2 linked regions of the Longibacter salinarum genome follow. Each later gene encodes a partner of the first gene's protein in a complex. Links are inferred from orthologs where the notes say so. Each region holds a gene or a part of one and is shown in the gene's direction. Other genes may lie near its edges.

Region 1 (3,314 bases):
ACGCTACTGGCGAATCTGATTTCTCTCACGCCAGGCACACTGAGTCTGGATGTCGAGGGTGGGAATACTGCTCTTTACATCCACGCGATGGATGTAGATGAACCCGATCGGCTCAGGCAGGAGATTCGTGACAGGCTGGAGCGGCGCGTGGTTTCTCTTACATCTCCGCGCTAGCCGCAAAGAAAACGCCCGACGTGCTCAGAGGCACATCGGGCGTTTAGTTAACGATGTTCAGGGCATTATGCGGTAGCGCTCGCCGTGCCCGCATCTGCGGCCGCAGGGCCTTGGTATTCTGCATCACCAAACGCCAGGAGGGGGAACATGATGATCGGCAAGAACACCATGGCAATGCCATAACCGGATCCTTTCCCGAAGCTTTTCGCAAGGTCGATGCAGACGATGAAGCCAAATATGAAGGTGAGGGGGGGGGGACCATCAGCAAGATGAACCACCAGCCAGGTCGCCCGATGATGTCCATCAATACGATTGCGTTGTAGATAGGGACAATCCCTGCCCAACCAGGCTTATCTGCCTTGGTGAAAATCTTCCACCACGATGCAAGCACGATCGCGATGAGGCCGAGATAGAGAAGGAAGAATGTAGCACCAAAAATTGCACCTGCGCCGTCGCTCATAGTAGGGGGCGTCGGGATTGTATAGGGGAAAAGGAGGTCGGGTTGATCGCGGACGAAAGCCAAGGGCTTCACGTATCGTCCACACTGTCACCCGTCATAATAATAGACGTAAAAGTAACAATCGACCGGACATCCTTTCCACTCATGTGTGCAGAACGTGTCGTTCTAATCCGGAAGTACGTTTCGGGGCGGTTGTCGCGTCGGACATTCGACGTCGCCGTAGCGTTCCTGAATCGCCTCGCTGGACCGGGTTTGTCTTCGCGTTATCTCCGTCTGTACGCTCTCGAATCGGGTAGAAGGAGCAAGCCTGGATGTGAGCATGATGGCGAACCTCCGACCCGCGGAGACGTACACCGAAAATTGCAATCCGACCCCGTCCCTGCCGATTTAGAGCGACGCGCAGTACATGATCGAATTAGAGAAGCTAGAGAAGATAAAACGCCGTTTTGAGGAGATCGAGCAGTTGATGGCCGATCCAGAAGTGGCCACCGACTCCTCGCGGATGCAAGAGTTAGGTCGCGAGCATGGAGAGTTGCGGGACGTTGTTGCAGCCATTCGAACGTATGAAAATCTGCTGCAGGAGAAGTCCGACCTGGAGGAGCTCGTGGAGACAGAAGATGGCGAAATGAAGGACCTCGCCCAGTACGAGCTGGAGGAACTGACCGCCCGGCTGCCGTCGGTCGAGCATGAGCTCAAGATGATGCTCATTCCGAAGGATCCAGAGGACAAGAAGGACGCCATTGTCGAGATTCGTGCGGGCACGGGTGGAGACGAAGCCGCACTCTTCGCCGGCGATCTCTTTCGCCTCTACACGAAGTTTGCAGAGAAGAAGGGCTGGAAGTACGAGGTGATGGAGATTGCCGAGGGGACGCAGGGCGGATTCAAGGAGGTTGTTTTCGGTGTCCAGGGGAAGGGCGTGTTCGGCACATTCAAATACGAGAGTGGCGTTCACCGTGTCCAGCGCGTTCCAGAGACGGAGTCGAGCGGCCGCATTCACACGTCAGCAGCGACGGTTGCCGTGCTCCCCGAAGCGGAGGAGGTAGACGTGGACATCAATCCGGCCGATATTAAGATCGACACCTTCCGCGCAACGGGCCCCGGCGGTCAGTCGGTAAATACGACGGACTCGGCCGTCCGGATCACGCACGTGCCGACGGATACCGTCGTGTCGTGCCAGGACGAGAAGAGCCAGCACAAGAACAAGGCGAAAGCCATGCGGGTGCTGCGGTCGCGCCTGTATGAGAAAAAGCTTGAGGCGCAGCGCAAGGAGCGGGACGAGGCCCGTCGCTCGCAGGTCGGAAGTGGCGATCGTTCGGCTAAAATCCGCACGTACAACTTCCCGCAGGATCGCGTCACCGATCATCGGCTGGAGGGGAGCGAGAAAAATCACGCGCTGCAGGACATCATCGACGGCGATCTCGACCCGATCATCAACGCCCTCCGTGCGGAAGAAAATGCCGAGCGGCTGGCGAATCTATAACTGCAAGTGCGAAGGGCTAAGTGCGAAGGGCTGAGTGCTAAAGAGTGCGGGTACGACGTTGGGACGTCTGGCACTTTCACACCTCCTCACTTCAACACCTAAACACCTGCCGTCCCCTTTTCCCAAAACCTTCAACGCTACGGGGCGACCTTCTTTGTTGCTTTCCGTACACATCATCTGCTGAGCGTTCCCTGCTCCTTGCAGCGATCCTGCCAGGGTCGGCCGACGAGGGGCATGATATACGTTCGTCATTCCAAAGGGAAACCAACCCAATTATGGCATCGAAGAAAAATCAGTACGAGCTCACATACGTCATCAGTGGGGTCGTCAAACAGAACCAGATCGACGACATCGTCCGCTCCATCACACAGTATGTGGAAGGCAACGGCGGTGAGATCATCGAAGTCGACGAGTGGGGCAACCAGCGCCTCGCGTACGAGATCGACAAGAAGCGTAGCGGATACTACGTCAACATGTACTTCCGCGCGCCGGGCGACCTGATTCCGAAGGTCGAGCGTCAGATGCAGATCAACGACGACATCCTCCGCTACCTCTCGCTGCGGATGGACGCCAAGATGGTCCGCCATTACGAGAAGCAGAAGAAGCGTGCCGCGCGCAAAGCGGAGGAAGAAGCTGCCGCCGCTGAAGCTGAAGCCGAAGCGGAAGGAGAGGAGGACGACGAATAACCTCCCCGGCGCGTCCGCGCCGCCGACAGACGCTTTCCATCTATTGACGACCCTATCTACCCATGGCGAATAACAACGAGCAGGATTACGAGCATATCGAGTACGTCGACTACAAGGACACGGAGTTCTTGCAGCAGTTCATGAACAACCAGGGCAAGATCTTGCCCCGTCGTGTGACCGGCGTTCCGGCACGCGTTCAGCGTCAGCTGACGGTCGCGATCAAGCGAGCCCGTCACCTCTCGCTGCTCTCCTTCGTCGAGGATAACGTCCGATAACCTCGACCCTGGGTCGCTTCCGCGGCCTGTCCGACGTACACGTACTGTTCAGAACTGTATCGCACAAACACATGAAGGTCATTCTACTCCAAGACGTCGATCACCTCGGCGAAAAAGGCGAAATCCACGAGGTGGCGAACGGCTACGGCCGAAACTACCTGATTCCGCAGGGGATTGCCCGCCTTGCTACCGACGGCGCCATCAAGCAGGCACGCGAAGAGCAGCGTCAGGCTGCCCGC
Region 2 (3,234 bases), on another replicon or contig:
TCGACTCGAACGCTTCCACTGGTTTACGGTTGAGTTCGGGCTCATCCGGGAGAATGGAGAGAACCGGATCTTCGGTGCAGGCATCGTCTCGTCCAACGATGAAGTCACTCACGCACTGTCTGACGAGGTAACTGTCCACCCCTTCGATCCTGCTCATATTACGGAGAAGGATTACGACGTCTGGCATCTGCAGGAAGAACTCTTCTTGCTGGAGTCGTTCGAGCAGCTGGTTGACGGCTTCCGCGACTGGGCGACGTCGCGCAATCTGCTTGCGTGATATCTGCACTTAGGGCGGTGTTATCGAATACGTCCGACGGGCGCCTCACTCCATCCGGGTGAGGCGTCTTTTTGTTTTGCCCCCGTGGTTGCACTTTCATGCCAGGCCCGTTACAGATTTGTTGCTACGAGCTGGTCGCATGGCGCCGAAGGATGGAAAAATTTTCTCGACTCTGGGTTCGGGAAACTACTGCCGATGGTCCATATCTTTGAATGCATCAACCTTCAGATCATGAGTTCACATACAGACGCGACGATCATGGAGAAACGTCTATCTGCACGCATTACCGGTCGTGTACAGGGCGTAGGTTTTCGACACTTCACCACGACGCGGGCCCAACGGCTTGGATTGACCGGCTGGGTTCGGAACGAGGCGGACGGGTCCGTTCGACTGGAGGCAGAGGGTCCGAAAGATGATCTAAACACGCTTCTGGATGCGGTTCACGATGGACCCTCGTCGGCTCGTGTCGAGAATGTAAATGCCGATTTTAACGAGGCAGAAGGCTCTTTTCAGGGGTTTCGCGTCCGACGGTAGGTCGCTGGACACAGACGACATTGGGAGGGGATGAGAGCGGAAGTATAACCGTACCCTTTCATTCCTGGCATCAGCGCAGGCCGAGACATTCGGGAACGATTACGAGGCACGGATGATGGACACGAGGGGGAAAGACGCGGCAAGTACGGATGCGGGAAAAGACGAGCAGTCCTCGAGCGCTGCCTCGTCGCCTGAAAACGGCAATGGAGGGCTTCGGAGAGGAGCGGTTGCTACCCGGAGCACGTGCATTCGATACGGTACGGAGAGATTGCAGGAAGCCGGTCGGGATGCACCTCGCCGTACGGCCATCTGGCTGCTCTGCGATCTCGACGAATGCTCCCGGGCGTCGATTTATGGCTATCCGGATCAGGAGGTCGCGTCTGATGTTGTGACACGCTTCATTGACGCAATCGAGCGACGGGCCAGTGGTGAGCCGCTGCAGCACATCCTCGGGTACAGCGAGTTCTTTGGGCTCCGACTCCATGTCTCCCCGGACGTGCTCATTCCTCGTCCGGAGACCGAAGAGGTGGTAGAGTATGCGCTGAAAACGCTCCGCGGCGTCAATGCTCCTCGCATTTTGGATGCTGGGACGGGTAGCGGCTGCATCGCACTGGCGTTAAAATCCGAGCGGCCAGATGCAGATGTCGTCGCCTGCGATGTGAGCGAGTCTGCCCTGGAGGTGGCTCGAGCGAACGCTAGAGATCTCAAGCTTGATGTCGATCTTCGACGGGCGGACATGCTGCATCCGGATTTTCCGTCAGCGCTTGGCACATCGTATGACCTGCTCATTTCCAATCCACCGTACATCCCGGATGAGGAAGCCGAATCGCTTTCGGACACGGTGCGCGAATACGACCCTCATCTTGCTCTCTTTTCTGGGGACGATGCCCTTCAGTTCTACCGCCAGTTGGCCGAGCACGCGGATGTGATGCTGTCGCCCGGCGGTTGCCTCATTGTCGAAACGCATGCGCACTACGCCAGCGGGGTGGCAGACGTATTTGCTCGAGCCGGTCTAACGGACGTTCAGATTGAGCAAGACCTGGGGGGGCGACCACGGATCGCCCGGGCGTCGAAGCCATCTGCGGATTAATTACGGCCGTTTTTGAATACGCGAGCCGCCTCCCTGTGCATCACGGCGTGTAAATCCGCGGTTCCCTCGGGCGTCTCTGCGTATCCGCCCGAGAGAAGGAGGACGACGGGAAGGTCTCGATTGCGTATCTGCTCGAGCACGTATCCGTCGCGGGCGTGCAATCCGTCACGAGAGAGAGCCATCCGGCCGTATCGGTCGTCCTTCATCACGTCGATGCCGCCGAGGTAAAAGACAAGATCGGGTTGGGCGGCATCGAGGACGGCGGGCAAATAGTCGGCGAGGGTCTCAAGGTATGCGTCGTCCTCTATATCGTCCTTCAGTGGGACATCAAGTGAGGACGGCGGCTTGCGAAAGGGGTAATTCTTTGCCCCATGCATCGAAAAGGTGTAGACCGAGTCATCGTCCCTGAAGTAGGCCGCATTGCCATTCCCCTGGTGAACGTCGAGGTCGATCACGAGCGTTCTCTGGACCCAGCAGGCACTTTTGAGTACGCGGATCGCTACCCCCACGTCGTTTAAGACACAGAAGCCCTCTCCGTGTCCGGGCATCGCATGATGCGTTCCGCCGGCCAGGTTGGCGGCTACGCCATCTTGCAGGGCCATGAACGCCGCATTGATGGTGCCCTGTACGGCCAGACGTGAACGGTAGACGAGTTGCCTGGACCACGGGAGTCCCATCCGCCGCTCCTCCTGTCGAGAGAGCGTGCCGTCTGCGAGAGCGGAAAGATACTCGCGAGTGTGGACGCGGAGAAGGTCTGCCCAGTCCGCCTGGCGCGGGGAGACGATGTCTGATGGGTCCAGAAGATCCTCTCGGACGAGGATGTTGCGCAGGGCTGGAAATTTACCCATCGGGAAAGGGTGCCCCTCGGGTAGCGGGACGTAGTACCCTTCAGAATAACTCGCGCGCATGGATGAGGGCAGTAGAGAGAAAAGCAGACGCTGTGGTTGGACGAGCCACGACGCAGGTGGTTCATCGCATCGCGTGTTCTAGGCGACACAGTTTCGTAAATTGAATCATGTCTCATTCGCGTTCATTACCCGGCAAGACTCCTTTACCGGTAGCCCCCGCGAGTACAGGCTTGTCGACACGGAAACCTGTAATATGAAAACGACGATGAGCCGGTGATTTCTATTTGTAGATATACGAACGGAGATCGTGAATGAAAACACACCTGTTCAGTATACGCACGTAAATTTATAGTTGTGACTATATGTTACTATTTTTTTGTAGCGTTACGATTCTTCTACTCGTTTGTATACTCGCGGAGTCTGCTGAGGGAGCGAGAGCCCGTATGCGGTCTGCGTTGCAGGGACGGCGTCTGCATTCCATTCGG

The links.
Region 2: the proteins of prfA (region 1) and prmC are in contact, whole or in part, in a crystal structure (PDB 2B3T), measured with the Escherichia coli proteins. The link is inferred for Longibacter salinarum from one-to-one orthologs.

What each region holds. Positions count from the first base shown.
Region 1 is NZ_PDEQ01000001.1:173,688-177,001, forward strand. The notes cover bases 86-3,077. They hold prfA (peptide chain release factor 1), read left to right. Parts: upstream 86-1,040; coding sequence 1,041-2,114; downstream 2,115-3,077. Other genes in these bases: CRI94_RS00670 (Na+/H+ antiporter subunit E), read left to right, coding at 86-174; CRI94_RS18115 (DUF5684 domain-containing protein), read right to left, coding at 218-634; rpsF (30S ribosomal protein S6), read left to right, coding at 2,390-2,800; rpsR (30S ribosomal protein S18), read left to right, coding at 2,863-3,075. In the rest of the region: more of CRI94_RS00670, read left to right, coding at 1-85; rplI (50S ribosomal protein L9), read left to right, coding at 3,147-3,314. UniProt on the Escherichia coli protein: Peptide chain release factor 1 directs the termination of translation in response to the peptide chain termination codons UAG and UAA.
Region 2 is NZ_PDEQ01000003.1:49,372-52,605, forward strand. What follows is about bases 1-2,912. They hold prmC (peptide chain release factor N(5)-glutamine methyltransferase), read left to right. Parts: upstream 1-923; coding sequence 924-1,901; downstream 1,902-2,912. Other genes in these bases: CRI94_RS06585 (phenylalanine 4-monooxygenase), read left to right, coding at 1-277; CRI94_RS06590 (acylphosphatase), read left to right, coding at 509-811; CRI94_RS06600 (histone deacetylase family protein), read right to left, coding at 1,898-2,809. UniProt on the Escherichia coli protein: Methylates the class 1 translation termination release factors RF1/PrfA and RF2/PrfB on the glutamine residue of the universally conserved GGQ motif, i.e. on 'Gln-235' in RF1 and on 'Gln-252' in RF2.